One region of the Paenibacillus sp. NPDC057886 genome, then DNA from elsewhere that is predicted to be linked to it. Evidence: riboswitches for the same ligand, from Rfam matches in the RefSeq annotation. Region 1 holds a riboswitch; the other holds the start of a gene.
The links. Region 1 has a riboswitch for cyclic di-AMP ahead of ACFVQB_RS13145 (HAD family hydrolase). Riboswitches for the same ligand answer to the same signal wherever they lie in the genome.

Region 1 (15,460 bases):
AAAGAAAAATACGGAGCTGACCGGGTGACGGCCGATCCGATTGAAGCGGGATATGTGGCAGTTTATCTGTGGAAAGCAGCTGTGGAGAAAGCCGGATCAACTGATGTTGAAAAGGTGAAGGAAGCAGCCAAAGGGCTGGAATTCGATGCGCCGGAAGGTAAAGTGACGGTGGACGGAGACAACCAGCATATCTACAAAACGGTGCGGATTGGCGAAGTACAGGAGGATGGACAATTCAAGGAATTGTGGAACTCCGGCGCACCAGTCAAACCTGATCCGTATCTGAAAACGTACGAATGGGGTGCGTCACTTAGTACCAAATAGCACAGCATTTCACGTCAAAAACTTCTGAATAACAGATGAGGGTGAGACAACACACCCTCATACAACATCACGGTAAAGCGTTGATGCGAAACGTAAATGATGTCTTGTATAAAATTTCAGATGTTCACAGCATGAGGAGGGAAAGGCGATGGATATGTTTGTCCTGCAACTGTTCAATGGGTTAAGCATCAGTTCCATCCTGCTGCTGATTGCGTTGGGACTTGCGGTTACATTTGGATTAATGAATGTCATTAACATGGCTCATGGTGAATTGATCATGATCGGCGCTTACGCTACGTATGTGACGCAAAACCTGTTCATCTCGTATGCTCCGCAAGCGTGGTTCAATGTCTATTTTATTGTGGCTCTGCCTATCGCCTTTGGTGTGGCGGCTCTTATAGGCTGGTTGCTGGAAGTGTTGCTGATCAGGCATCTGTATGGGAGGCCGCTGGACAGTCTGCTTGCTACATGGGGCGTAGGTATGATGCTGCAACAATTGGCCCGAACGATATTTGGGGCACCAAATGTAGGGGTATCCAGTCCAGCTTGGCTTAACGGAGGTCTGACCATCGCGGATGGTATTGTGTTTCCATATAAGCGTCTTTTCATTATCGCGCTGGTTGCGGTTGTACTGCTGTGTATGTATTTGTACATCTATCGGACTTCTTCCGGGAGACGGATGAGGGCTGTGATGCAGAATCGGAGTATGGCGGGCTGTCTCGGGATCTCCACCAGACGAGTGGATGGTATGACCTTTGCGATTGGTTCGGGCATTGCCGGCATCGCCGGATGTGCGTTGACACTGATTGGCCCGATTGGCCCCTCGCTGGGTACGTATTATATCGTGGATGCGTTCATGGTGGTTGTACTGGGCGGTGTGGGGAAGCTGGTGGGGACCGTGTGTGGTGCACTCGGAATTGGCATGTTCAACACGTTATTCGAAACGTATACTTCCGCCTCCATAGGCAAGGTGCTGGTATTTGTCTGTATTGTAGCTTTTCTGCAATGGAAGCCGCGCGGGCTCGTTGCCATACGAACCCGGAGTCTGGATTAATGCGAAGAAGGGGGTTATATGATGTCGGCACTTCTCAAGACGGGTAGTCTGAAAATGAAGATCATCTGGGCGGTTGTCCTGATCATGATGTGTCTGGCTCCACTCATTTCCACGGAATTCCGGCTTAGTTTGTTGGCGAAATTCCTGGCCTTGGCCATTCTGGCAATCGGTCTGGACTTGATCTGGGGATATGGAGGGGTGCTTAGTCTCGGTCATGGTGTATTTTTCGGACTGGGCGGGTACGCCATGGCGATGTATCTGAAGCTGCAGGCCAGTGGTACAACACTTCCTGACTTTATGGGATGGAGTGGTCTTAGTGGTCTGCCGTGGTTCTGGGAGCCGTTCAAGTCATTCCCGGTGGCACTATTGCTGGGTATTGCCCTTCCGGCATTGCTGGCCTTTGCCCTGGGGTGGTTCACGTTCCGTAACCGGATCACCGGTGTATATTTTACAATCCTGACCCAAGCGCTAGTCCTCATTACAGTAACGTTGTTTGTGGGCAAACAGGAATGGACGGGAGGGACCAACGGTATAACGGGATATAACGCTATCTTTGGTTTTACCCTTCATTCGGCAGGGACAACGATTGCTCTCTACTATATAACGCTTGCCGTCCTGGTGCTCGCCTATCTGCTCTGTCGCCGGGTTGTGAACAGCAGGTTCGGTCAGGTGCTTGAAGCTGCGCGGGATGGGGAGAATCGGGTTCGCTTTCTTGGATATGATCCGGCAGGCTTCAAAACGCTGGCGTTCGCCCTATCCGGAGCGCTTGCGGGAATCGCTGGTATGTTATTCGTGCTCCAGGTAGGGATCATCTCGCCTTCCATGATGGGGATCGTGCCTTCAATTGAAATGGTGTTATGGGTTGCCTTGGGCGGTCGTGGAACGCTGATTGGTGCGGTAATCGGAGCTGTGGTGCTGAACGCAGCCAAAACGGGCATCAGTGAAGCTTATCCAGAAGGGTGGTTGTTTGTCATTGGTGGGCTCTTTGTAACAGTGGTCTTGTTCATGCCGAATGGGTTTGTTGGTGTATACCGTCATGTGGTGCGCTTGCTGAAACGGAGAGGAGAGGTTGTGCATGTTCCAGTCAGTCAGGAAAAACCAAAAGTCTACTGATGTTCCGGTAGTCCTGGTCGCTCAGGAAATTACGGTGGTGTTTGGCGGTTTTGTTGCGGTCAAAGGCATGAATCTGAAGCTGCATGAACATGATCTGCATTTTCTGATCGGGCCTAATGGTGCGGGGAAAACAACGATGCTGGATGTGATTTGCGGCAAAACTAAGCCCTTGTCCGGTACAGTGAAGATGGCGGATGGTACGGATCTGACACGTCTGAAGGAGCACCAGATTGTTCGAAAAGGGGTAGGGCGCAAGTTCCAGGCTCCGTCCATCTTTGCTGGTCTGACCGTGCAGGAGAACCTGATGCTGGCTGCGGAGAATCGTCGTTCTCCTTTACAGGCTCTGGGTACTCAGCGGTATTCAAAAATAAGTCCGGCCATGGAGCGGATTACGCTCCAGATTGGTCTGCAGGACCGTGTGGATGCACGTGCAGGTGCGCTATCACATGGGGAAAAGCAGTGGCTTGAGATCGGTATGCTGCTGCTGCAGGAGCCCCGTGTGTTGCTGCTGGATGAACCGGCAGCGGGGATGACGGACGAAGAAACACACAAGACGGGCCGACTGCTGCAAGAGATTGCGCGAGAAAGGTCTGTTGTGGTAGTGGAGCATGATATGGAGTTTGTTCGTGAGTATGCAGCCAAAGTGACGGTGATGCATGAAGGCAAGCTTCTAAAGGAAGGTACGATGGCGGAAGTGCAGGAAGATCCGAGAGTGGCTGAAGTGTACCTGGGCAAAAGGAGGGATGACCATGCTGTCGCTGCAACGAATTGAGTCCGGTTATGGAGAAAGCAATGTGCTGCGCGGTGTGAATCTGGATGTCGAGCCAGGTCAGGTGGTATGCCTGATGGGGCGTAATGGTGTAGGGAAAACCACCTTGATGAAGACGTTGATGGGGCTTCTTAAAACGCGCAAAGGAAGTATTCAGTGGAAAGGTCAGGAATTATCCACCCACGATCCGGCCAAACGGGCCAGGTCGGGGATTGGATATGTGCCGCAGGGGCGAGAAATCTTCCCTCAGCTTACGGTAAAGGAAAATCTGCTGCTGGGTCTGGAGACCAGTGCAGCGGGTGTAAAGACGTTCCCAGAAGATGTTCTGGCGATGTTTCCGGTGCTTGCCACGATGTATGGTCGACAGGGTGGTGATCTAAGTGGCGGGCAGCAACAGCAGTTGGCATTTGCCCGCGCGCTGGCTTCCCGGCCCGGATTGTTGCTTCTAGATGAGCCGACAGAAGGCATCCAGCCTTCTATCGTAGAGGATATCCGGCAGGTCATTTTGCAAATTAAGGCAAAGGGTGAAATCTCCATCTTGCTGGTGGAGCAAAGTATTGATTTTGTACGCGGTGCTGCAGATTATATCTATGTAATGGACAAAGGGGCAATTGCACTGCAAGGAACACCGCGAGAGCTGGATATGTCGCAGTTTGAGCACCATCTGTCTGTGTAGCTTAGGGTTCTTGGTGTAGGGTGAGTTCAGGAACGCTTGTCCAGAATGTTGGAGTACTTCGGATATAGTCTTCGGATGCAATCCGGGCAGATATCATGGGTAAATTCGGCATGAGTGTGCTTCTCCAAATAACTCTCAACAGAGTTCCAGCTGTCCTGTTCATCCTTAATCTGTTTGCAGACAGCGCAGATGGGAAGCAGTCCACGCAAAGTACGCACTTCAGACAGAGCCTTCTTCAATTGGCGTTCTGTCTGTTTCTGTTCGGTAACATCCGTGTGTGCAATCAATGCGAGATCAGACTGCAGGGATGGGTCGGCCTGAATTAATGGGGTGAGTTCCAGACGGAACCACCGCTGTTCGTTGTGGACAGTTTGGACGGAGATGTCGTATGTATAACTGTCTTTAAAAGGTGCAGTGATACTTTTTAACTCCTGAACAATCTTCGCATTCTTTGTTTTCTCCTCGCGTAATGTCCACCCCTCTATAAGGTGAAGGTAATGAGGCGGTTCAGGTGCTGTTCTGGAGGGGCCTGTTACGCTTGGCTTGGGAAGCAGCTGCCCGAGTCCATGTTGCCAAGCGGTGTTGCAGCTTCGGATGATCCAGTTGTGGTCGACGATGATAAGCTGGTGCTGCATGGACTGGAACGATAATCTCTCCAGATCGGATATTAAGTATCTCATGAAATGAGCTCCTCCTTGGCAGAAATCTTATCTTAAATCATCTGGAATTTCCAAAATGTCAGCGACCTGGTTCCTGAACCGGGTTGCTTTGCGTGTGCCGTGAATGAGATTGGACAGACGATATGGCGGAATGCCATACTGTTCACAAAATGTCTTTTGATCGACCTGGAGTTCGGTTAGTCGTCGTTTAATGGCCCATCCGAAAGGAGTCACAGGTTTCTTTTTGTTCAAAAGGGTTCACCCCTCGTTGGAATGTAGTGTTCAGCTGATTATTCTTGGTGTAAAATATATAGATATGCGAGCTGTATGTTTTATTATATACGTATTTGCGTCATCTAACAATTAAAAAAGACGGAAATAAGTGTATTTTAATATGTTAAATGGCGTAAATACGTTAAAAAGACAAAATAAATGACATAAAAAAACACGCCAGCAATGAGGTTGCGGCGTGTTTTTTATATTTTGCGGTATGAGGAGGTGGGTTGTGAAGGGAAGGCGGATAGAGATTAGGCTCTGTAAGCGTGAAGTCCTGCGCCAAGCATGTGAAAGCTTGGAAACAACGTCTTCATGGACATTGAGGTTGGTTGTACCAGTCCATCCGCAGCAGAGGCGCTGACGGTATGCCATTCATGCTCCAGGTCTGCGGCCAGGCGAACCAGCAGGTCCTGGGTTGTATCGGTGTTAAGGGGAATCACTTTGGAGGCTTCGGTTATGCAAGCACTCATGGCTGAATGCAGATAACCAAGGACCGCCTCCTCGACAGGGATTTCGAGGTGGTGGTTAATCCAGGCGTGAACAGTGGAGAGGCAGCCGACGGATTCATACTTAGCCAGGGTTTGTTCGAGAAGGCTAAAATCAATCCAGGGGTGGAGTGCACGAGCTAGCTTAATCAGTCGTTTGCCCATTGTGGAGGCATGTTCTCTGAGATTGACTGGGGTGCGCTGGACATGAACGAGTTTGTCGATGAGGGCTGTACGCCACTCGTCATTGTGATCTGCGGCGGTGTATATGCCTTTAATCGCCATCCCTTCCAGACGCACGATGCTGGGGTGCAATTGACAGCGCATGAAGGATTCGAGATCTTCAGCACTACGAATAGTACCTTCAGCGATATGGGCATCCATGCCGAAGGAATGGGTGAACCCTCCGACCTGGATAGAGGAATCAAGCAGTTTGACATAATCGAGCAGCTTATTCCCACGGTTCACAATCTTTCGCCTCCTACGTTCGTTAAATGTTATGTTAAATAACATTTATACTCCTTTTTGATTCGTTTTATGTTTGTAAATCCGAATTATATGATATATATATTCACATAAATATCCGCTTTTTGTCAATGGTTTCTTGGATTTTAAATGGTAAAACTATTTAATGTTATTTTATATAACTTTATAAGTTATATTATTCTAAAGAGATGTGAAGGATGGTAATACAAATAAAGTAGAGTGATCAGCCTAATCGGGTATAAAAAATGAGATCAAAATTAATCATATGCACTTCGTAGGAGAAAATGACGAGATTATACGATTTATGGTGGGAAAAGCGCAGTTAAAATGATATGAAGAAAAATGCTTTACTTTTAAACATGAACCGGGTATAATCAATTCTGTTGCCGATTATTTACGACATGCGGTCGTGGTGGAATGGCAGACACGCTATCTTGAGGGGGTAGTGGGTGTATACCCGTGGAGGTTCGAGTCCTCTCGACCGCATCATAAGAACGATTAAGAAGAAGCTTCCCATACGGGGAGCTTCTTCTTTGCTTTTTTTTACAGTTTAAATGAGTCGGACAAAAAAAGGTCATCCGTTTACCCCGGTTGCATGTTCATTTTGTCTGCCGGGGTCGGATGGCCTTTGCTTGTTATTTAAGCAATTCTTTGATGTCCGCTTCAATTTTATCAGGTGTTGTTTTGGGAGCATACCGTTTCAGAACACGTCCGTTCTGATCCACAAGGAATTTGGTGAAGTTCCATTTGATGGCTTTGGAGCCGAGTACGCCTGGTGCTTCTTTGGTAAGGTGCTGGAATAGAGGGTGAGCGCTTGAACCATTCACATCGATCTTCTCAAACATCGGGAAGCTGACACCATAGTTCATCTGACAGAACTCGGCAATATCGTCAGAAGAGCCCTTTTCCTGTGCAAACTGGTTGCTTGGAAAACCAAGAACTTCAAATGGAGAGTCTTTAAACTTGTCCTGAAGTTCTTGCAGACCTTTGAATTGAGGTGTGAGGCCGCATTGGCTTGCTGTATTCACGATAAGCAGTACTTTGTCACGATAGTTGGACATTTCAACTTCCTGACCGCGAAGGGTGTTTACTTTGTAGTCGTAGACTGACATGAAAATCTCCTCCATTTCATATTCTTCTATCTTTTATTATATTGATTACAATTAAATATTGCAAAATTAATATTGCTTTTTTAACTCAATTTGAAGCTGTCATGTATGATCTGTGACTGATTTGCTACCTGAATTTCGCTAAAGAGAGAATTAGAGAGCTTTGATGAGATGGGTAGAGAATGGATGCGTTGTAAGCGCTATTATTGATGTGAAATGGCAAAAATCCGTCGATTCGGTGATCTGCGCAGACTTTACACCAATATGGCACGGGTGTATGATTCATATCGTAATTCCAATTCAAATTAAATTTTACATGAAAAACGAAACAAACGATAATATCGCTCTGATTAATGAACATAAAGGAACGATGTTTTAATCGCTGAGTTTCCATTCATTCATGGGTGGGAAACGGGGGAACCAACAGGATGAACTGTCCAGGACAGTAGGCATCCATGGGGTGAATTTTCCGGTGACAGCCGGAAATAGGGCGACTCTCGCGCCCGAATCCGTCAGCTAACCTCGTAAGCGTTAAAGGGAGAGGCAACAAGCCGTACGCTGGTTCATAGTGTCTTTTTGCTATGGATTATTGAAGAAGCGTCCGGGAGGCCTTGGTCCCCCACGCTTCTTTTTTGTTGTCTTTTCACGCCAAGGGAGGAACGAATGATGGATAAAGAGATGATCTTAGTGACTGCTCCAAATGAAGCAGGACGTAAATTTATCAAATTGCTGATGTACAAAAAAATGCCGTTTGCCGTTCTGACCAACAGTGCAGGGGAAGAGCGCAGGCTCCGGAGAATCGGTGTGGAGCATGTCATTCGCATGAACACGGCTGCAGCTCAGAAATGGTTTTTGCCACAAGGCAGTGTAGGCAATGTTTTTATTTTTGAAAATAGCCTAAACCTGACCTGTCGATATTTGCAGATCTGCCGCTCCTGGACATCCAAGTCCCTGTGTGTCATTACAGAACAAAGCCATCCCAAAGGGATTTATCGGGGAATGGGAGCAGACCGTATTGTATATTCCTTGAATGGGGAAGTTGGGTTTCTGCTTAATGGCTAGTGGCAGTACTATTCCTGTGATTGATCCAGTGTCAGCTGCCTGTTATAATTGAAATCATAAATAAACGGAATCTTGAGGAGACTCATGCATGATGGTGGGTCTTCTTTTTTATGGTTTGGGAAATGGGGATATGAATTTCCTGTGGCTAACGAGGAGGAATAGGCGTGCCGGATGTACGTGGAATACAATGGTTGTTCTTTGATGTGGGGGATACGCTTGTGGACGAATGGGAGCCGGTGGATGATATTATCGGTCAGTTCGTTCGTGAAGCTTGTGCGCTTGGTTATCAGGTGGAGATGCAGACGGTGCGAGATATATTTGCTGCCTCCTACCGAAATTACGAGCAATGGCCGATGAAGTTGGCTATTCGTACCCTTATCAGCGATGAGGAGCACCGAGAACAGATACAGAAGAAGTTGAAGTTCCGCAAAGAGCTTGAGCGCCCCTTCGCCTCAGCCGACGCCGTTCTCCAGACGTTGTCGCAGCACTATAAGATTGGTATCATTGCCAATCAGAGCCCGGGGACGGAAAATCGGCTGAATAGCTACGGCTTGCGCAAGTATGTGGATGTACTGGCCTGTTCGGCTGAAGAAGGAGTGTCCAAGCCTGATCCTGAATTGTATGCTGTAGCGTTGAAACAAGCGGGATGTAAACCCGAGGAAGCGGTCATGATCGGCGACCGGATTGATAATGATATTATTCCGGCTAAGAAGCTGGGTATGCACACGATCCGGATTTTGCAGGGTTATGGCAGGTTCCAGCCGGAGCTTGCGGATGCAGAGCGTCCGGACTGGACGATTGAATCACTGGAGGAACTCCTTCCCTTGTTAATGGTAACTCAAAATTCGGACAACTAAATGAAATGCAGTATTTAACTGCTCAAACATATAAAAGGCTGATCGTCTCAAGGGATACATGACTTGAGTTGATCAGCCTTTTTGAGTTAGACAAAATACCGCGTATTTCCTTTTAACCTAGAACAACAGAATGGTCTGGATAATCAGATACACATTCAGGACAACGATAACTCCGGCAATGATCCAGGAAATGATTTTGAGCCACAGCTTGTTGGCAAAAGCCCCCATGCTTTTTTTGTCACTCGTAAACATGACCAGCGGAATGACGGCAAAGGGGAGCTGCAGCGACAGCACAACCTGGCTCAGAATCAGCAGTTCCTCTGTTCCGTGCTCTCCAGCAATGGCTGTTACGATGACGGCCGGGATGATTGCAATCAGACGTGTTACCAGTCGACGAAGCCAAGCCGGAATACGAATGTTGAGGAAGCCTTCCATTACAATCTGTCCGGACAGCGTGCCGGTGAGTGTTGAGTTCTGGCCTGAAGCCAGCAGGGCTACACCGAACAGGATGCTGGCGATGGTGGTTCCTAGCAAAGGTGTCAGCAGATGGTAAGCATCTGTAATTTCCGCGACCTGGGTCATACCCGCACTATGGAACACGGCAGCAGACACAATCAGAATGGCAGCATTGATGAAAAGGGCCAGTGTTAATGCGATAGTTGAATCCATGGTGGAATACAGAATCGCTTCTTTTTTCCCTTTGGGCGTCTGTTCAATCTGACGGGTCTGCACGATGGAAGAATGCAGATACAGATTATGGGGCATCACGGTTGCGCCAATAATTCCGATGGCGATGTAGAGCATGGCTGGATTTTGCAAAATCTCGGCACTGGGTACAAAACCATGCATGATGCCGCCCATATCCGGTTTAGCGAGAAACAGGTCAATCCCGAAGCAGAGCGCGATGGTAGCCATCAGCACAATGACGAGGGATTCCAATGCTCGGAAGCCTTTATTTTGAAGCAAAAGAATGACCAGTACATCGACAGCGGTAATAATGACGCCGTATAACATGGGAATGTTAAACAGCAGCTTGAGCGCGATGGCTGAACCAATAACCTCGGCAAGGTCGGTGGCTGCAATCGCAAGCTCACACAAGATCCATAACACCATTACAACAGGCATGCTGAATCGTTCGCGGCAGGCTTGCGCCAAATCCCGTCCTGTGACAATCCCGAGCTTGCCAGCGAGAGACTGCAACACAACAGCCATCAGGTTTGAAATCAGAATAACGGACAATAACGTATAACCGAATTGTGAACCACCCGCAATATCCGTTGCCCAGTTCCCGGGATCCATATATCCAACGGCAACGAGGTAACCTGGTCCAACAAAAGCCAGGAATTTTTTCCACCAAGCAGCGTTCTGAGGCACCTTCATGGAGCTATGGGCTTCCCCTAGAGAAGGGGCGATACCCGCAGCTAATGGCTCATTTGAAGGAGCGATGAACGGATTCTTTTTACTCATAATATAATCACCCGACTTTGAAGTATTGATATTCTATATGAAGAGGAACAGTGACATTCCTTTGATTAAATTTGAACATTGAAACCAAAATCAAAAGCGTAATTAAACTACTTTCGATATGTCTAAACGTTTATGTTGATACTTACATTGTACTCCTTCAATTATTTTTGTCTAGTGCAACTTTTGTGTAAGAGGACAAAATTTGGTGGGGAGTGAATTGTGCCTTAGTATATTACCCAACCCTGAATAAATTACCTGTGTTCATCCCCAATGCATGAAAAAGATAAAGATGTACAAGCTGAATAAGGGCCAACAACGTTTCAAAATGAGCCAGAAGTTTAAATTGAATTGTAGGCATTAAAAACTTAAAGGTGAAGGAGAGATTCTTAATGGAAGCTTTATATACAGCAACAGCGACAGTCAAAGGTGGACGTACAGGTTCGGTGGCTTCATCGGATGGAGTGCTCAAGCATGATCTGAAAATGCCAAAAGAACTTGGAGGCGCCGGTGGTGAAGGAACCAATCCTGAGCAGCTCTTCGCAGCGGGATACGGTGCATGTTATGAAAGTGCTCTTGCCAATGTGGCACGCAAAGCGGGCGTGAAGTTGGAGAATGTGGTGGTCACAAGTAATGTATCCATCGGCAAAGATCCGGCGGATGATGGTTTCCAACTGTCTGTACGTTTGGATGTGAGCATGCCTGGCGTGGATCACAGTCAAGCAGAGGATCTTGCTCGCAAGGCACATGATTTCTGTCCATACTCCAAAGCAACACGCGGCAATATTGATGTGGTACTTAATGTAGTTTAAGACCTGACTCGTTAGAGTAAAGGGAACATATAGAGCAGGGTATCTTTGGATACCTGATGTTCGAGTACAAGACCCTGCTGGCCTTCGGCAGGGTTATTGTACTTTATAATACAGTTGCGAGGCAGGAGATTGCATGTTGAACAGCGTACTATTTTACATAATCTACTCTTGCTTGAAGTCATACATTCGAATAAGGGGGAACGACAATGAGTATTGAAGAGATGATAGAACGACGATTTGTATGTACCAAGTGCAGGGGGACGGATTGTAATATTAAGGAAGTATCCATGTCAGGAGCGGGACTTAGCAAAATGTTTGATATTCAGCATAATCATTATCTCTTCGTCGCCTGTTCTTCCTGTGGATATGTAGAAGTATTCGATCCGGATGTGTTGAAAGGGAAAAAACAAGGTCAGGTGGGTACCATTCTCGATATTCTATTTGGCGGTTAAATGTGCATGAGTTGACATCGAACTAAAATTTCTTTAATATGACTTAGTACTGAGAAGTGTCATTGCATGAACCAAATTTGAATTGACAGGTGATATCCATGTCTTATAGACCGCGTATTGCAAAATTGCAAGTTGCTAGTAAAAACGAAAAAGACGGATTGTATGAATTTACAATGAAATTGGTAGACGGTACACAGTGCCGTGTATTCTACTCCCATTCCCCGGAATGGAAGCTGACCAATATTAGCCGTCTGCAGAAAACGCCTTGTCCGGTATGCCGCAAAGATTTCATTTGCAAATGCATGGACCAGTGGGCTGGTGACCTGCACCAACAAATGATCGATGACCAATGGATGGAAAAGGCAATTGCCGAGTAATTGCCAAAACAGATACGAGCGTGGGCGTAGAGCCTGCGCTCTTTTTCTATTTTCCGTTACACCTAAATAAAATGTGAAAAAAGCGACCAGGATGACTCAAAACGGGTAAGTTACTCTAATAGCACACATGAGGAGGCCACGATTATGACAGCAAATCAAACGGATCAGCATCAGGGACACCCGATTGTGCTTGTGGACGGAGTTTGTCATTTCTGCCAAGGATTAACGCAGTGGATTATCAAGCGCGACCCTGAGGGGAAATTTCATTTTGCATCACTTCAATCGGATGTAGCGAAAAAATTGCTGGAGAAGGGCAATCAGTCCACAGACAGCATGGATACGTTTGTACTCATTGAGGATGGAAAATATTATACACGTTCAACAGCTGCGCTGCGTCTTGCCAAAGGATTGAAATTCCCTTATCCATTATTGTATGTGTTAATTATTGTACCGAAATTTATTCGAAATGCCATATATAACACGGTAGCTCGTAACCGATATCGCTGGTTCGGTAAAGATGAAGCGTGTATGCTGCCTACACCTGAAATTAAGGATCGATTCCTTTAAAAGGATGAAGTGTGACATATTGTATCGGTGGATTGATTAATAACGGAAATAATTGGGTAATGAGTACGGATCAATTCTATTTTTAGGGAGGCAAATAACTTGAAGAAGTGGACTACATTAATTATTGGGGCATTATTAGCAGTAAGTATGACAGCTTGCGGAAGCGATGCAGATAACAGTACAGCAACGCCGCCAGCTGGCAACGAAACATCTAACGAGGGTAATACAACTGCGGAGCAGGAGACAAAGATCCCTACATTGGACGAATTAATTGAGAAAACGAATGCAGCGACTAAAGACATGAAAAGCTTCACTACGGAAGCCAATATTGATCAAAATTTGAAGCTGGAGGCTGGCGAGCAGTCCCAGGATCAACAGGTGAAAACATCGCTGAAGATGGATATCATCAAAGATCCGATGATGATCTATCAGGAGATGAAAATGGAAATGTCCGGACAGGAAGCGCAGAACGTGAAGCAGTACATCACTTCGGATAACATTTATTCGCAGGTGGGGGACCAATGGGTCAAAATCCCTGACGAGCAAACGAAACCACTGATTGAGCAGATGAAGGCAAGCATGAATCCGGAAGGTGAACTGGAGCAATTCAAAAAGATTGCCGAAGACACCAAAATTACGGAAGAAGGCGACAACTACGTTATTAACGCTGACGTATCGGGTGATAACGTGAAGGAGCTGGCCAAAGCGGTCATGGAGCAAAACGGATCGGATGCACAAACTCAAGCGATGCTTGATCAAATGAATATTACCAGCATGAAAATGAAATATATGATCAACAAAGAAAACTATCTGCCTGCAAGTACGGATGTCAACATGGTCATGGATATGGAGCAGGAAGGACAGAAAATCTCGATGGACATGAAAATGACCAGCACGTTCTCTAACCATAATGGCGTGAAAGAGATCAAGATCCCACAAGAAGCATTGGATAGTGCTAAATAAAAAGCGTACGAATAAGCGGGTGTGATTCTCTCTGATGTGAAGTTGGCCTGGTTAGAGCTGCTATGATGTGAATCTTCTGGAGAAGACACTTCTGATATGAATTTGTGTGAACCGACAGGCTCGCCTGATCCATTCAGAGGTGTTTTTCTTTTTTTTTTTTTGTACGCGTTGTGGTCAGAGTCCAAGGTGTTATAGTATAGTCGTGTAAGCGACTGAATTAAGAGTTGATGGGAAGTTGAAGGAAGGCTATTTCAGGAAGGAGGTCAAAGAAATGATTGAATATGCACACATCCACCACGTGAGTCTGGCTGTACGTGATCTGGAGGTTGCGAAGAAATTCTATTCCGGTTTGCTCCGCATGCAGGAGATTGAACGTCCGCCTTTCAACTCCACAGGCACATGGTATGCCATTGGTGGTCAACAGCTTCATCTATTACAGCACCCGCAGGGACACACTCTTCGTGAGGCTGGCATCGATACAACGGATGGACACTTTGCGATCTGGGTGAAAAGTTACAAGGAGACTTTGGCCTGGCTGGAACAGCAGGGAATTGAATATGAGGCAAGACCAGATAGTGTTGCCGGGTTTGCACAGATTTTTGTACTTGATCCTGACCGCAATATTATTGAGTTTGATGCACCTTATCATTCTTGAGTGGATTTGCGTTTGAATAAATCCCTTGCTCCCCCAGAAATTGTATGCTATATTATCCATACATTCATAGCACGTGACGGAAGCACCGTCCATACACTGCATATTCTTGCGGTTATTGGACGGTGCTTTTTTGTGCTTTTTTAGCAGGGAGGGAAGAAGAATTGATTGTTCTTAAGGCAGTGCTGGCTTCCAAAGACAGAGAGTATATCAGCGCCTGGCTTGATTTTGTACAAGGCAGCCCGTCCGGCTCCGGTATACGATTTACCGCCTTTTCACAATGGGAACCGTTCAGGGATCACATGAATGAACAGGAAGGCAGGGAACAGCCCGATCTAGTGATTGCGGAGCCCGAGTTTCTGAACCATTGGCTGGGTAACGGCGGCGAAACCTCGGGTATTCCATGGCTGATGCTTAGTGAAGGATTAGATGAAGTCGATGAGGATAAACGGCTGATGAAGTATCAACCTTTGCCTACACTGATGGACGCTGTTCTCAATGCTTGTCGGCAGCCACGTCGGAAGAAGGCTCATCGTCCAGGACAGGGGACGCTTTCCATTGGAGTTGTATCAGCTTCCGGCGGGAGTGGCAAGACTGCGGTTGCGATGCATATGGCGAAGCAACTGGGGGGTGCGGGATATGCTGTTCTGTATCTCAATCTGGAGACGCTGGATAGTTCGATGCCGTTTCTGGAGAAAGGTCTGTCTAGAAGTGGACAGCGTATACCTGACATAGAAACAGGGCTGTCACGTCTGCTTTACGATTTGAAGGTGGGCAGGAAAGAATCGGGTAAACAGGGACAAGTACAATCTTCCTCCAAAGGGGTTGACGGATATGTGCTTCGTCAAGAAGCGCTGAAGTCAGATGTATTCTGGCCGTTATCGAATCGGAAGGAACTTCTGCAAATGTCCCGTGAGGATACGAAGAGCCTGATCCGTTATTTGGCTGACTGCGGCCAATATGATGTGCTCATTCTGGATGGGGATTCAGGTTGGGATGGACGCAGTGAGGGGATTTTCGATGCTGCAGATGCATTCGTGTGGCTGGTTGAGGATGACATCACTTCCATGCACCGCTGGGGTCAATGGATGCAGCATATGGAAAGGACAAGGCCGGATCTGCATGAAAGCGTACTGGATCGTGCCCGCTTCATTGTCAACAAGTATCGGGACAGTGTCATCAATGCCTTGCCGAGGCCCGATCTGCATCTGGATGCTGTACTGCCGTATATTCCTTCCTGGAAGCAGCTGAGTCAGGAGGAAGTGATGCTCAGCTCACCGATCTTTCAACGCGAAGTGAAGAA
Region 2 (15,460 bases), on a different contig from region 1:
CGAGCACTCCCTGAGTTACAAGTTTCGGGAGAGTCTGCCGGATGATATGCGCGCAAGATTGAAAAAGACGGCGGAAGCCGCTTTTGTACTCGATAATGAAATGTCGGCGATCCGTCTGCAAATTCTGGAGGCACAGAAGGCCTTTGAAGATGATTCCAATATTGTATCAAGAACGCTGAATATCATACATCAATTGTATTTCTACCACCTCGTGAACGAAGCGATAGAGGCACAAAAGCGCTTCAATGACTGCTGGGAGCGTCATGATATGGAAGGGTTGAAAGACCTTCTGGATGATGTGAAAGCACTTCTGAATGCGGCTAGAAAGGGCGAAAACCCGGATGAGCAGCTATGAGCCGCTGTATGTGGACTATCTGATCTATTTCAACCGCGATCAGGATTACTTTGAATGCCATGAGGTATTGGAAGAACTGTGGCTTGAACGGGATCGGGATTCTCTGTACAAAGGATTGCTGCAGATTGCAGTAGGGCTGTATCATTTCAGGAATAATAACCTTCGCGGAGGACGCATGATGTTACAGAGTTCGGTAGATCTGTTACAGTCATATCCGGTAACTTTGCGAGGCATTGCCCTTGGATCGTTGGTGCAGGAAGTACAGGAGCTGGTTCATGGACTTTCGGGTCCTGAGCCGCAGCATTTTCCTTACAGAGACTTGCATATTCAGATTCAGGATGAGGTACTGGTCCAGGAGGTTCGAGAACGAGCTCTTGAACTGAAGCCTAATAATCCTCAACGCCGAAGTCCTACACGTGGACGAATCTATGAAGAGAAGATGAAAGCATTGCAGCAGGAACAAAACTTGCAGAGCGAGTAAGCTTGTAATGGAAAGTCATCATCATTCACTTCATTCATTAACATATTGTTAGACATATGACTATAAAAAACACCCCGACAGTTCCTCTAGAGGAATTGGCCGGGGTATTTGATATTAAAGGACATATCATTAAAGTTTGGAATGATTCCAGGGTTTGTCCATGCAAAGGACAATATAATCCATGCGGTTCCAACGCAACCACGAAGGGTTGTACGATTAGCTTGCCGATGGAGTGGCACTGCCCTTATATTTCTCGAAAAATTGCTTGTAGTCATCCAGCGTATAACCATTGTCACTGCCATTTTCCTGCAGCCCGCCAACCATGCGGTCTTTCTCCACACCATCCTGATAATAGACCAGAGTTGGTGTGTACTCAATGTTATAATCGGTCCAACCGGAATCGAATTCGCGCAGATTGAACTGAGGCAGTTGAATGCCTTCCTCATCGACCAGTGGCATCAACTGAGGTGTTGTCGCACGGCAGTGTGAGCAGTCGGAGGCAAAGAAATAGACAAAGAAGCTGTCTTTGTTATCAATTCTGGCTTTCAGATCGTCAGGCAAAATAATTTGTTGGTAGTTCGGATCGTTCAGCAGTTCGCGAGTTGCGGGATTAAGCTTGGAGGCGGCGATGCCATAGGCATTCTGTACGCTATCCATCTGTTTCTTGGATTGCTGATTCACCAGAACGAGCACTGCAATCATTACGATGAAAACACCCAGGAAAATAAGGATTGCAGCGCTTTTCTTTTTCTTCTTGGATTTCATTAAGACATCCCCCATCGATCATATCGAAATATAGTTTTGGCAAAAAGACAGGATGGGATAATATGCATAAACACCCGAATTTTTGCACATCAATCAATCTACTTGCCATTATACTACATTACACGCTGTAGTGGAATATGTATGAAGCAATAGGAAAGGTATGCCTGGATATGATAACATAGAACTATATGCAATTTTAACAAGACAGGATGAGTGGGATTATGGCTGTACAGCTGCCTTCGATATTTGCTGAGCGAATGAAAAGCTTGTTAGGCGATGAATTTGAACAATTTATGAAATCTTATGAGCAGTCGCCACATGCGGGGCTGAGAGTGAATACGTTGAAAATATCGCTGGAACAATTCAAGGAAATTGCTCCATTTGATATGCGACCCATTCCGTGGTGCGGAACGGGTTTTTATGTGCCTCACGGGGTTAAGCCGGGGTTACATCCTTATTATCATGCGGGCTTGTATTATATTCAGGAACCAAGCGCCATGGCCCCAGTTGAATTATTGAATGTGAAGCCTGGGGAACGGGTGCTGGATCTATGTGCTGCTCCTGGCGGGAAAACAACCCAGATCGCAGCCAAGCTGCAGGGCAAGGGTGTACTCGTTACGAACGACATCCATGCGGAACGTACGAAAGCGCTGGCCAAAAACGTGGAATTGTATGGGGTACGCAATGCTGTTGTATTGAATGAATCACCAGAACGGATTGCGAATGCATTTCCTCATTATTTTGACAAAGTTTTAATCGACGCGCCTTGCTCTGGTGAGGGCATGTTCCGCAAAGATGAGGACATGGTGAAATCCTGGGAAAATCATTCGGTGGAAAAATGTGTGTTGATGCAGCGCGATATTCTGGAGACTGCGGCCAAGCTGCTTGCTCCAGGGGGAACCATCGTATATTCCACATGTACGTTTGCGCCAGAGGAAAATGAAGCGATGATAGCGGAATTTCTGAACATCAATCCTGATTTTGTGGTGAATGACATTCCGGAAAGTGCAGGATTTGCTCCAGGACGACCGGAATGGGTGCGTCAGATGTTGCCCGAAAAAGCAGAAGAGACGGAATCTGTGCTGAACCAAACGCGTGGCACTGCAAGGTTGTGGCCTCACCTGTTGGAGGGGGAGGGACATTATGTTGCTGTATTGCAGCATCGTGCGGAATCTCTTGTAGAAGAAGACGGAAGTCAAGAACAGGGTAGCGGATTACAGACTGGACAGGCAGTGGGCGCAGACTTCTCGGAACCAACTGACTCGATAGAGCAATCTATCCGTGCATCTGCACCAATCAGTAAAGAAGAGCGGAAACGGGAACGTCTAATGAGAACCGAATCCAGAGAACACAATGACAGGCATACCCGTGGCGGCAAGGCTCAGGGAAAACAGGGCAAAGGAAACGAACGTGGTGGTCGCAAAAACGAACGGAGTCAGGGACGAGGAGCCGATCAGGCGAGTGTCGATCCAGGAACGGTGTATGCGAAATTTTTACAAGAAAATTTGGAAATTGAGCTTGCTGGAGAAACGGTATATTACGGCGATCGGGTATATCAATCTTCTGTGGGTGCTGCCCGTCTGGAAGGGCTCAAGGTTATACGACCGGGATGGTTTATGGGTACCGTGAAGAATGGGCGATTTGTGCCCTCTCATCCACTTGCATGTGCTCTGAATGCAGCTGAAGCCCAGAGATCCGTTAATTTATCTTCGGCAGATGGTGAAGCAGTCAGGTATCTCAAAGGAGAGACGTTGAACATCGAAGAGGCACGAGTTGAACGTCAAGCAGATACGGCGGCCAAAGGTTTCGTGTTGGTGTGTGTGGACGGTTTTGCGGCTGGCTGGGGGAAATGGCTGGATGGTGTACTGAAAAATGAATATCCGGCAGGCTGGAGGTGGACATCGGTATGAGTGGAAAAGGCAAACAAACGATGCGACTGGATAAAATATTGAGTCATATGGGCGTGGGGTCTCGAAGTGAGCTCAAAAAGATGGTAAAACAGGGCAGAATCCGTGTGGACGGGAAACCGGTAAAAGACAGCGGTGTGCAGGTTAATCCAGACGTAAACGTAATTGAAGCTGACGGAGAGCGGATCGTGTATCGGGAAATGATCTACCTGATGCTGCACAAACCACCTGGGGTGGTGTCGGCAACCGAAGATAATCGGGATAAAACGGTGATTGATCTGCTACGTAAAGAGGAGCGTGTCTTCGATCCGTTCCCTGTGGGACGGCTCGACAAAGATACCGAGGGTCTGCTCATTCTTACTAATGATGGGCCACTTGCCCATGATCTGTTATCCCCGCGTAAACATGTGCCCAAGACGTATGAAGCTCGTGTGCTGGGAAACGTTGATGAAGAAGATATCGAACGATTCAAATCAGGCATTCAACTGGATGACGGATATGAGACGTTGCCTGCGGAACTGACTGTGCTTCACCGTGAGGAAACGGAAGAAGGCGTATTCTCTTCCGTTTCATTGATCATTCATGAAGGAAAATTCCACCAGGTGAAAAGAATGTTCCAGGCTGTAGGCAAACGTGTGGTTTATCTGAAACGTGTTGCCATGGGTGACCTGGAGCTGGATGCCAATCTGGAAATGGGCAGTTATCGCGAATTAACCGCAGATGAGTTAGATCGTCTGCGGAAGTAACAGCTCCCGCCCTTCGCTCGGGGCAGAGAAGGGAGCCGGGCAGGAGGCGAAGCACTGCCCTCCGCGCCAAAGGCGCAACAGCTCCCGTCCTTCGCAGAGCGGAGCAGGGAGCCTGGGCAGGGGGGCGAAGCCCTGCCCGTAATGGTCCCGCTTGAGCTTGGGCGGGACCGCCGCTGTCAAGCAGAAGACCCGGCAACCAAGCGCTCCCACGCCACCCGTCACATAGCAAGATCCAAACCGCCGCCGGTAAACGAGACGGGAGTCCAGAGGGCAGAGCCCTCTGGGGCCCTCCCTCGGAAGGGAGGTTTTGGGTGGGTGCGACTCTTTTACAGATAAGGAATGAAGACAATGACAATTAAATTAATCGCACTGGATGTCGATGGAACGTTACTTAATGATCATCATGAACTCACCGAAATGACGCAAGAGACCTTAATTCGTGCTTCCCGTCAGGGAGCTGAGATTGTCCTGTGTTCAGGCAGAGGTCCTGCGAACACGATCCCGTTTATGGAGCAGATGGGACTTGACGGATATGTCATTACACATAATGGGGCGGTAACAGCACAGGTCCAGACTCGTGAAGTAGTGCACCATTTTGCCATGGATGGACAGGGACTGGAGCCTTTCATATCCTACTGCCGTACGCAAGGTGTACATTTTGATATCAACACGGCGTTTGGACTCTATGTGGATCAGCCAGAAGGTTTGGAGTTGCAGGTACGCGAGATGTATCAAAACTTCATGGCAGAGCCTTTAAAGCTGCCACAATGGGCTGATATGACAGAGCCGCTTGCGAAATTCACTGCGTTTGGACCAATCGAGCAGATGAATGCGGTGCAACAGGAGTGGTCGACCTGGAATCTTCCATATTATATGACGCGTAGCGGTGATTTTTTCATTGATCTGATGCACCCCGAAGCCTCCAAAGGTGCAGCTCTAAAAAGACTGGCCGAAGCAAAAGGCATCCTGCCTTCCGAGATCATGGCGGTAGGTAACTACTACAATGACATCACAATGTTGACCTTTGCAGGCAAAGGGATTGCGATGGACAATTCCCCGGAGGAAGTCAAGGCTGCTGCGGATGAGGTGACACTTTCGAACAACGATCAGGGTGTGGCCCACGCTATCCAAAAATATGTGTTGTCCGTCTAACAGTGCACTCTTAAATCTAAATAGACGCTGTATCTTATAAACTGTCGCTCTCAAGGGTAACCTAACAGAATAACGTTAGGAAACTGAGGGGGACAGGTACATGGAACTGAAAATAGAGCTGATTCCTGATCTTCGTACATCAGGTGGCGAAGTGCAGGATATTATGGTTGAGGGTCAATATGTGGGTTCGCTGCTGCTTGTGTTCAGAGAAGGGGATCGGGTATCCGGCAGCCTTCAAATTGAGCAGGATTCGCTACCTGACGAGACAGAACAATATATTGTGGAGCAGGTGCACGAATATATTCGTTCTCTCGCGGATGCGGTAAGTGCTGCTGAATATGAAGTGCTTGTGAGCTGCGGTACACTGTACTCTGTGTTACAGAAGTCAGAGTCTCAAACGGATGCGTTAATTCAGTCGTCGCAGTCTGAAGATACGTATCATCACGATGGACAGAATGATCGGGCTGGTGTAAATGAAGTACATGTCATTCCCGGCTCACAAGCCGAGTCATTTACATATGAAGACCCGGAACATCTGCTGGAGATGGAGCTGGTAAGTGCCGGACGCAGCATATCCACCTATGTATTTAATGACGCCAATGGGCAGGAACTGGCTGAAGCCTCTCTGAAACAATATGGTGCTGATGTACAGGGTGAGATCCATTGGTATGATGAACCGGCAGAGAGTTATCAGGATGCGGCTGCCGAGCTGCTGGTACGAGAGTTGGATGAAGAAATTATCGATACGATTACGATTCGCATGTGGCATCAAGGGCAGGAGCTGGAATCGGCGGAATGGGTGCACCGGGATTTTGCGGATGAGGATGAGATAGAGTCCGAAGAAGATCTCGAAGAGATTGAAGCTGCTGAAGAAGCCTGTTATGTCATGTTGGTACGCAAAGATCGGGAGTTTCGGGTATATGAACTGTTTCTACAAGAACGTGGAGGGTTGCCTGTAGGTACAGCAACGATTGATACCTCACAAGCGGATTTGTCAGGTTATATGGATTATCAGGTTCCTGGCACAAGTGCTCAGCGAAAGAATCTGGTTGAAGTTCTGATGCGGGAGCTGGACAAAGAGTTTGAATTTGATACACTACATCTCACGATGTTATACCGAAATCAAATTATTGATGAAGCGAAGATAGAAGGGTGAGAGGCGTAGCCTCTTGCCTTTTTTTGTTTTCTTTTTTGACGAAAAAGCTATTTCCCGGTATAGTACCATTAGTTTAAGAGAGACCTGGAAGTGGAGGAGAATCATGAAGCACTCATTCAGTATCACAACAGACTACATTAATGATGAATTTAAGGCGTTGCAGGCTCAGCCGGAAGACACGGAAGATGTGATGTCTCTGCTTATGGAAACGGCCGAATGGCTGCGGAGCCAGGGGTCTTCTCAATGGAATGCTTTGTTAAAAGGTGAGGATTCTCATAATACGGCGGAGGCCATTCAGCGTGGCGACGTATTTGTATTTAAGAAGGGCACTGACGTAGCTGGCATGGTTATTTTGATGACCCAGCCAAGTGCATGGGATGTGCATTTGTGGGGAAGCAAAGCACATGCGGGGGATGGCGCACTTTATCTGCACCGATTAGCCATTCGCAGAAAGTATGCCCAGAGTGGACTAGGGCGGGCGATTTTGCATTGGTCCAGCAGCGGGATACAGTTTGAGGATAAACATATCGTCCGATTGGATTGCGGAGTGGACAATGCCACATTGAACGCATTCTATGCGCGTAACGACTATACCTTTGTGGGAGAGACAGACGGCTTCAGTACGTACGAGAAGGCGGTCACGTACCTGTCTGTATAACGTTATGTTCAACACATGAAGTACATTCAAAAAGCCGGGAGCTACCATTGCTCACCGGCTTTCATTTGCATGTCGGCAAAAGAGGCTTAACTTTCCATTCATGCATCTGCTTCTTAGCCGAGCATCTTCTGAATATGTTGTATATACGACTCCGGTGTGAGGGCTTATGCTCAAACAAGATGAAAATGATGAACGTATAGGAGAATAAAGGCAGCAGGAGAGCGATTATTTACGGTGGAGTTGCCCCCAGTACCTAACAATATTCGTAATGTCGTCAGCGTCAGAACCAACATGGTACAATTGATATTGAAATGAATTCTATTATTCAGCGGTAAATGACCGAGTGATAAGAAATCTCATTTTGTTGCTTTACTGAACATATGTTCTGATATATCATGATTGAAGATGCAATGAAAAGACTTATGCTAGAAAGGGGGAAACTAACGGTGAGATTGCTGCAGGCGCTTTTCTTTCCTCCGGAGCAGCCCGGAGGTGTATCCTCTATGATTCCGTATATGCAAGAGAGGTTTACAACCCCGAGGTGGGAGATGGATCTGTTCTCGCTGCCTAAGCGAATTCGCAACAAGGGCAGAGAAGATATCCAGTTCGAGACGTTCGATTGGACTCAGTATCAGGATAGTCCTATCGTGCAAAAATATATGCAAACGTACCGGGATTATTTGTGGTGGACCAAGCTGCGTATTCAGAAGCCTTACGATCTGATTCATGCCCATCACCCTATTGCGGGGCTTGCAATGAAGAATGTTTTCCCGGATGTTCCTCTCATTCAAACGGTCCACTCCAGTTATGAGCGAGAGCTGATTCTGAATGGACGCATTGAGCCGAACGGACCGGAGCATCAATTTCTGCTGGCCATCTATGGTGAACTGGAGCATCAGGCAGAGCGGTTGTTAACGGTATCGGATTCTTTCCGTCGTTATCTGGCGCCTTATGTGCAACATCCCGATGTCATCGGTGTCATTCCGAATGGTTTTGATGAGAAAAGGTTTAAGCCAATTCCCCATGAGAATGCGATACCACAGCTGGTCACCGTATGCCGTCTGGTTCCGGCGAAAGGGCTGGACATTCTGTTCAAAGCCTGTGCCGAACTGAAAGCGCGGGGACATGATTATGTGCTTCATATTATTGGGGACGGACCGATCCGTCCAGACTTGGAAGAATTAGCGCAGCGGCTGGGCATTTATAATGAGACTATTTTTTATGGTTACACGCTGCACCCTGAGGAATTCATGCCATTTTTTGATATCTTTGTACTTCCTTCGCGGGCGGAGGCGTTCGGATCTGTTTTCGCGGAAGCAGCGCTTAGCTGTCTTGCCCTTGTAGGTACAGACGTTGGCGGCATACCAGAGCAGATCGAGAACGGCAGTAACGGCTTGCTGGTGCCTTCAGAAGATCCGTCTGCACTGGCAGAAGCGCTGGAGAAGGTGATGGTTGACCCGGCGTACCGTTATGAGCTCGCCCGTTCGGCATGTGAGAAGGCCAAAACCCATTACTCTTTGGGCAGATCGGTCAATGAACTGAAAAAAATGTATTTGCAATTTCCGAGCCAGTTCTAACTTCTGGAAGGGAAAAGAAGGAAGCCGCTGTGTGAACAGCGGCTTTTTTATGTTTAGGGATATGATGTTTCGCAACTAAAAGATACGTTGTTATAGGTGTTTGTTACGTCCGCGAAAGCTTCCCCATCGATCCAATACTAATTTTGCACCCCAGATCAGTGCCAAACTGCCGAAAATGGGGTAAAGGATAGAGAGCAGGGAACTAAATCCAAACTGGCTGAGGGAATAACATAGCAGCATGATGGTCAGTATGATTAGTTTGGGATGTACTTGGACATGCTGTCTAAGTTGGAGGGTCATTCCATAAATATCGGCTACAAACGTACTGAAGATTTCCATGAAAATCAGGGATACATAGATAGACTGGACTACCCATCCAAGTTGAAAGGCAATGCTGCCCATTGGAATTTCAAATTGTGTGATGCCAGGCATCTGGGCCGACATGGCGAAATGGGCTGCCATAAGCATAAATCCTACACCAATCCCGCCCAGAACACCGCCCCATTTCAGTACCTTTCGGCTGCGAATCTGATTCCCCACCGGAACGAGTACAGCTTGGGCAAGTGCCAGGTTGAATGAAGTATACAATAGTGGAGATAACCAGACCTTGATTGGATTACTGTCGGTGGTTAATGTAATAAATCGGTTTGCGCCGGGATGATGTATGGTGCTGGTAATCATAAGCAGAGAGAGCAGGAGCATCATGGGCACCACGATACTGTTCATTTGCAGAATGGCCTGAATACCTCGTCCAAGCAGCAGATATGTACCGATAAGCGTAACAATCAGACCGGTCTGATAGTGAAGCCCCAGATGCTCTACAAAGACCGACCCTGCTCCAGCCAGCATAACACTGTTTACTCCGATGAGAATCACAAGGGTAACCCAGGTAATCCAGTTTCCTGCTTTATGACCGAATAGATGCTTGTTAAGATCTTCATAAGAGCGCGAGCCGGTATCATGGGCAATCAGCATCATTTTTGTACCTAACCAGACAAAGAGCATGGTCGATAAGCCGATGGTAATGGTGGCCCATTTGCCATACTGGGTAAAAAACTGCAATATCTCCTGTCCTGTTGCAAAGCCGGCTCCTACTACCGTTCCAATGTATGTAAATGCGATCTGCAGCACCCGAAATGCCTGTTTCATGCGTTTCCCCTCTCAGGCCCCTGAATAGTTTGGACATGCGGGTGCCATGGTACAAGGTATGCTTGACCCACCAAAGTCATGACAATTGAAGTATGACATAGGGTCATTTATATGCTCTGGACAAGAGCAAAGGCAATTTCGCTTGAACTGATAGCCGGATCTATGATACTTTTACGTCATAGGATAGGCTTGGGAGGTCAAATTATGGAAGTATTGAAACAACGAATTTTACAAGAAGGTGTAGTCATGTCAGATCAGGTGCTGAAGCTGGATGGTTTGCTGAATCACCAGATTGATCCTGCATTGACGATGGAAATGGGACGTGAATTTGCCGCTCGTTTCCGTGAAAGTGGTGTAACTCGGGTCATCACAGTGGAGTCTTCCGGGATTCCGGTCGCCTTTGCTGCCGCACATGAACTGGGTGTCCCACTGGTATTTGCCCGTCGCAAAAAAACACTTTTGGCTGATCCCGACGCTTACTGTGAAAGGGTTCCATCTTTTACCAAAGGGATCGTGACGGATATAATGGTATCCCGTGAATATATTCATGAGAATGACCGTATTTTGTTTATTGACGATATCATTGCGAATGGCGATGCCGCTCGTGGTGTCATCAAAATTATCGAACGTTCGGGTGCGGAACTGGTTGGATTCGGTGTCGTGGTCGAAAAATGTTTTCAGGCCGGAGCGCGTACCATTCGTGAGCAGGGAATCCCGGTTGAAGCATTGGTGCGCATTCGTTCACTGAACGATGGCACCGTGCAATTTGACGATAACGAATTGTGACTTTTTAAAGGAAAAAGTGCCTAATTTTATAACAATGCCTTTGCATGACCGCTGATTTCATTTATAATGGGGTTATGTTAGGGAGAGGAGGCAACACCATGGGTAACCAACCGGCAACAGAACAATTTTTTATTGATAAGCTGGCGGAATCGAAAGTACATTTTGAGCGTGCCCTGGATTGTAAACATACGGAATTCGATGACCTTTATCCCTATATGATTGAACATCCTCAATTTTTCTGGTACAAACGCTACGTTGCCTGGTCAGAATTGCTGACGATTGTAGGCTTGTGCGAAGAGTTGTCCTTCTCTTGGAAAGAACAATTTACACCGCATCAAGTGGAGTACCTTGAAGAACGTGTGATGTCCGCCAAAGTGCTTGATTTTTGGTTTGAGAAGAACGACAGCAAAGAGCACGCGCAGCGGTAACTTTCAGTCGGGACATACTTTCGAATGACATGACAGTCCAATACAGTCACGTGAGACCTAAATGACTTATCATTTAGGTCTCTTTTTGTAAATAATTTTTTGGAGAAAGTAGGCGCCATGAATATGATCAGTGATGCAGAATTGGATGCACTGCGTTTATCGGGTGAAAAGGTAAGGGTGGTACGGGACGAAATTCAGTCCAATGATGTGACGGGCATTGTCGTAGCCTGGGATGGGGAGCAGGTACTCATTCGCCGCCAGAATCGTCGTGTGGTCAAGCTTGACCGGAATTATCGGTATCAGCTGTTCAGCGAACCACGTAAGAGCACGCTCGAAGAATAGTACATGCGTTTTTAGGTTCATTTACCATGGATGTATTGGCATAATTGCACCTCTCGGGAGAAAAAATAGGTACAGTGAGAGCTTGTAACATATCAGCCGAGAGGATGTGCGGTAACCATGACACTGATGAATGATAAGGTACATGCCTATAAAGATCAGATGGGTGAATTAAGCGATGTGCTGCCAGCTGTGGTGAAGTCTTATCATGAGTTCACTGGAGAATGTTTTCAGGCCGGAGCGATGGATGCGAAGACCAAACAGCTGATTGCGCTGGGCATTGGACTGTTTGCAAACAATGAGGTATGTACGTTCTACCATGTGGAAGAGGCTCGTGCCAAAGGAGCGACCGATCAGGAGATTATGGAGACGGTTGCTGTGGCTGGAGCGGTGGGTGGAGGTCATGCGATGTCTCAGGGTGCAATGAGAGTGCAGAAGGCTTTACATTAAAAATGTTATTGCAGCCTGATGACGACTTCATGCTTATGCATCTATAGAAAATCAATGTAGACAAAGAAAAGGCTCCGGTTATAACCGAAGCCTTTTCGTGTTCAAATTATATTTTGCCCAACATTTTGTTATACATAAACTGTCCTGTTACCCGGCGTGCTGTTACGTAACGATCGTTGAAGTAAGGATTGGATAATTGGGTGATGCTTACACCCTTGCTGCTTGAAGCATGAGCGAATTGTCCGCCCCCGATATATACACCTGTATGTGAAATACCATTGCCCATCGTATTAAAGAATACCAGGTCACCCGTACGCAGATTAGCTTTGGATACCGGAGTTCCGGACTTCGCTTGTTGCTGGGAAGTGCGTGGTAATTCAATGCTATATTTGTTGAAAATATATCTCATAAATCCAGAGCAATCAAACCCGGCGAGTGTAGTACCACCCCATTTGTAAGGTATGCCTGTCATGTTGTTAACGACGGTGTTAATACTGCTTGCCTCTGTGCTTGCTGCACCGGATGTAAATAGAACTGCTGCTCCAAAAATGGAGATGATAAGCTTTTTCAAAATTTTTGTTCTCCCTTCGATGCCTACGGAGTTAGCTAAGGGTTCGGTAGAAGGTTCCCTATATTTCCTATGTATAAGAATAATTCACCCAAAATGGTTCCCCCGTTTTCAAACATGAAACTCGGCAAATGAATAATTAAGTTTTTGTAACCTTTTGAAACTATATTGCATAAATGCGAAAATGTCAAACCCATCTTGAACACTTCTTATCATCTCAATGTTAACGGAATTATCGCTTTTTATGTAGAAATAACTCGAATGTTGGGTTCTGATAGATGACAAAAAAGTAACTACTGTTTCAAATGGAGAAAAATTGGACAATTTATTGGTTTTCTCACATGTGATGAGACGATAGCTTTAGGTTAAGCAAAAGAATTTGTTACATATTGTTGCAAATATTGACAAAATTAATTATTTTGCATAGAATTCTGCTTATACAATCCACTTATTGGATGAAAAGAAATAGTTTGAGTTTAAAAGCAAATATAAGGAGGGTAGGGAAACAAGGAAAACAGTTTGCAGAAAATGAATTGGGGAGTGTTCTAAACGATGTTGAAGGCAACAAGAAGGTTTGCGTCTTTGGTTATGGCATGTACAATGGTTTTCTCTGTTGTCGGGATGGTATTTCAGCCTGTTGCTAAGGTATCTGCTGCAGACGCCTCTGGAACGACAGCAAGTATCGCAGATATTTTGAAGAATCAACGTCCTGACGGGGGATGGAAGAAGGATTACAAAGAAACAAGTGGTGAGTGGGCCAAATCTACGATTGATAACAAAGCTACATACTCAGAAATTAGAAGATTAGCCAAGGAATTTAAAAAGACGAATGATCCACGCTACTCTGCTGCTGCCGTCAAAGGAATCAACTTTTTGCTGAATATGCAGTACTCCAATGGAGGGTGGCCACAAGTATACCAGAGCTCGGGCTATCACAAACACATTACCTTCAACGACGATGCCATGATTAATGTCATGTACATGCTGGATGAAGTAGGTGCACGTAAAGGAGATTTCTCATTCATCGACAGTTCTCTTGCAGATCGCAGTAAAAAATCAGTTGCCAAAGGTGTAGAGGTTATTCTCAATACACAGGTTGTAGCGAACGGTAAACTGACTGCATGGGGACAGCAGCATGATTCCAGCTCCCTTAAACCTGCTGGAGCAAGGATTTATGAAATGCCTTCTCTAAGTGCAGGAGAGAGCAGTACGATTGTGAAGTTTTTGAAAACAAGACCGGCGAATTCGAAAATTACCGCTTCAATTCAAGGAGCAGAGGCCTGGTTCAACAAAGTTAAAATTACAGGATACAAGTATGTCAGAGAAGACGGGGATAGCAAACTCATAGCTGATTCAGGTGCAGCGCCAATTTGGGCACGTTTTTACGAAATTGGAACAGATAAACCGATCTTCGTAGGACGTGATGGGGTTGTGAAATACAAACTCAGCGATATCGATAAGGAAAGAAGAGGCGGGTATGCTTGGTACGGCAACTGGCCGTCCAAGATATAATTTTTTAAAAGCTTCTTCTTCAGATTCAGATTCGATCAGACCCATATACAATAACTTGAGTTATGCTTAAACTCGAAACAAAACCATGGCTAATACACGCTTTTTAACTGTGTTGGCCTTGGTTTTCTGCTGTGAATGGAATGTTGGATGAATACAGCATTAGACATTGAATACGAAATTATATATTTTTTGTTGACACTAATTACCTGAACATGATATATTAATTTTTGTCGCCGCGTTATAATTTCTCGGAGATACAACATATGCGGTCGTGGCGGAATTGGCAGACGCGCACGGTTCAGGTCCGTGTGGGCTAACCCCCGTGGAGGTTCGAGTCCTCTCGACCGCATCATATGTAACAATAAAAAGGTTCCTAGAATGGCATTACTGCCACGCTAGGAACCTTTTTTATTTGTTTTCGGATTTTGATATTCGCTCATCCTGATTCTTCACAACCCATTCCTTCAACTTGAGCAGAGAAGAGGTTTATCTTTGTTTATTTATCCATTACTGGAAATATGTTTGTTTTGCGGCGGTTTGCCCCTTTATTTCAGGTTAATTGTACGTAAAATACGGAATTGTACCTATCCTGGGAATCGTGCATCCACTATTCTTTTCTCGTATGGAAGCGCTATCAACAGGAATTTGAATGACCAAATTCAGAGGGGGTAGGGATAATTTGAAACGAATCGGAAAAAGGATGGCAATGTATTTTATGGTGTTCATGATTGCAGTAGTGCAGTTCGGAATTATGGGAACGACAGGCAATGTGGCACAAGCAGCAGATAAGAGTCTGGCCCAAAAGCCGTATATGGGCTGGAGCAGTTACAGCATGCAGGTATATGACGGGGCGGGTAACTGGACATCGGCAGAGAGTATTAAGAAGCAATCGGATGCCATGCGCGAGAAGCTGCAAGCCCATGGATATGAATACATTAATATTGATGCTGGCTGGAACGGTGACGAAGATGAATACGGCCGTCCTATTCCGAGTACTGTTCTTTATCCAAATGGATTTCAGGAGGTCATTGATTATGTCCATAATAACGGACAGAAGATTGGAATCTATCTGATTCCGGGATTATCAATCACCGCCTATGATAAAAATCTTGAGGTTTATGGGACGGGCGGGGCATGTCGTATGCAGGATATTGCGGTAAAGCCGCTCGTTATTATGGATGCCTGGAACTCGTACACTTACAAAATCGATTTTACGAACCCGTGCGCACAGAAGTACATTGACTCCATCGCCGATCTTCTTGGCGAGTGGGGTATCAACTTTGTCAAATTCGACAGTGTGACTCCGGGATCAGGAATCAATAACCTGAGCCGGGATGCACGCGGTGATGTGGAGGCATGGTCCAAAGCCCTGGACAGGAACAACATCTGGTTTGAGCTTTCCTGGGCGCTTGATCACAATTACGTGGATTT

Region 2: linked by a shared signal. The riboswitch ahead of ACFVQB_RS01120 (C40 family peptidase) and the one ahead of ACFVQB_RS13145 (HAD family hydrolase) in region 1 are both predicted to bind cyclic di-AMP.

Annotation. Positions count from the first base shown of each region.
Region 1 is NZ_JBHVMZ010000003.1:554,928-570,387, forward strand. It holds gene urtA (urea ABC transporter substrate-binding protein) at 1-324, shown strand, start outside; gene urtB (urea ABC transporter permease subunit UrtB) at 473-1,378, shown strand; gene urtC (urea ABC transporter permease subunit UrtC) at 1,397-2,491, shown strand; gene urtD (urea ABC transporter ATP-binding protein UrtD) at 2,454-3,263, shown strand; gene urtE (urea ABC transporter ATP-binding subunit UrtE) at 3,241-3,936, shown strand; gene ACFVQB_RS13120 (nitrogen regulation protein NR(II)) at 3,963-4,616, opposite strand; gene ACFVQB_RS13125 (hypothetical protein) at 4,644-4,847, opposite strand; gene ACFVQB_RS13130 (urease accessory protein UreF) at 5,123-5,824, opposite strand; tRNA gene ACFVQB_RS13135 (tRNA-Leu) at 6,246-6,328, shown strand; gene ACFVQB_RS34545 (hypothetical protein) at 6,464-6,562, shown strand; partial or broken gene ACFVQB_RS13140 (glutathione peroxidase) at 6,643-6,969, opposite strand; cyclic di-AMP (ydaO/yuaA leader) riboswitch at 7,322-7,497, shown strand; gene ACFVQB_RS13145 (HAD family hydrolase) at 7,615-8,013, shown strand; gene ACFVQB_RS13150 (HAD family hydrolase) at 8,178-8,870, shown strand; gene ACFVQB_RS13155 (Nramp family divalent metal transporter) at 8,988-10,337, opposite strand; gene ACFVQB_RS13160 (organic hydroperoxide resistance protein) at 10,727-11,146, shown strand; gene ACFVQB_RS13165 (zinc ribbon domain-containing protein) at 11,353-11,598, shown strand; gene ACFVQB_RS13170 (hypothetical protein) at 11,697-11,975, shown strand; gene ACFVQB_RS13175 (thiol-disulfide oxidoreductase DCC family protein) at 12,120-12,542, shown strand; gene ACFVQB_RS13180 (DUF6612 family protein) at 12,642-13,505, shown strand; gene ACFVQB_RS13185 (VOC family protein) at 13,777-14,160, shown strand; gene ACFVQB_RS13190 (nucleotide-binding protein) at 14,322-15,460, shown strand, end outside.
Region 2 is NZ_JBHVMZ010000001.1:214,789-230,248, forward strand. It holds gene yjbM (GTP diphosphokinase) at 1-355, shown strand, start outside; gene ACFVQB_RS01055 (DUF309 domain-containing protein) at 342-836, shown strand; gene ACFVQB_RS01060 (thioredoxin family protein) at 1,053-1,601, opposite strand; gene ACFVQB_RS01065 (RsmB/NOP family class I SAM-dependent RNA methyltransferase) at 1,823-3,511, shown strand; gene ACFVQB_RS01070 (pseudouridine synthase) at 3,508-4,254, shown strand; gene ACFVQB_RS01075 (Cof-type HAD-IIB family hydrolase) at 4,603-5,406, shown strand; gene ACFVQB_RS01080 (hypothetical protein) at 5,507-6,562, shown strand; gene ACFVQB_RS01085 (GNAT family N-acetyltransferase) at 6,666-7,220, shown strand; gene ACFVQB_RS01090 (glycosyltransferase family 4 protein) at 7,667-8,797, shown strand; gene ACFVQB_RS01095 (YkvI family membrane protein) at 8,888-9,946, opposite strand; gene ACFVQB_RS01100 (xanthine phosphoribosyltransferase) at 10,151-10,732, shown strand; gene ACFVQB_RS01105 (hypothetical protein) at 10,831-11,160, shown strand; gene ACFVQB_RS01110 (hypothetical protein) at 11,284-11,502, shown strand; gene ACFVQB_RS01115 (carboxymuconolactone decarboxylase family protein) at 11,620-11,949, shown strand; gene ACFVQB_RS01120 (C40 family peptidase) at 12,056-12,520, opposite strand; cyclic di-AMP (ydaO/yuaA leader) riboswitch at 12,526-12,657, opposite strand; gene pelA (pectate lyase) at 13,070-14,029, shown strand; tRNA gene ACFVQB_RS01130 (tRNA-Leu) at 14,295-14,378, shown strand; gene ACFVQB_RS01135 (X2-like carbohydrate binding domain-containing protein) at 14,709-15,460, shown strand, end outside.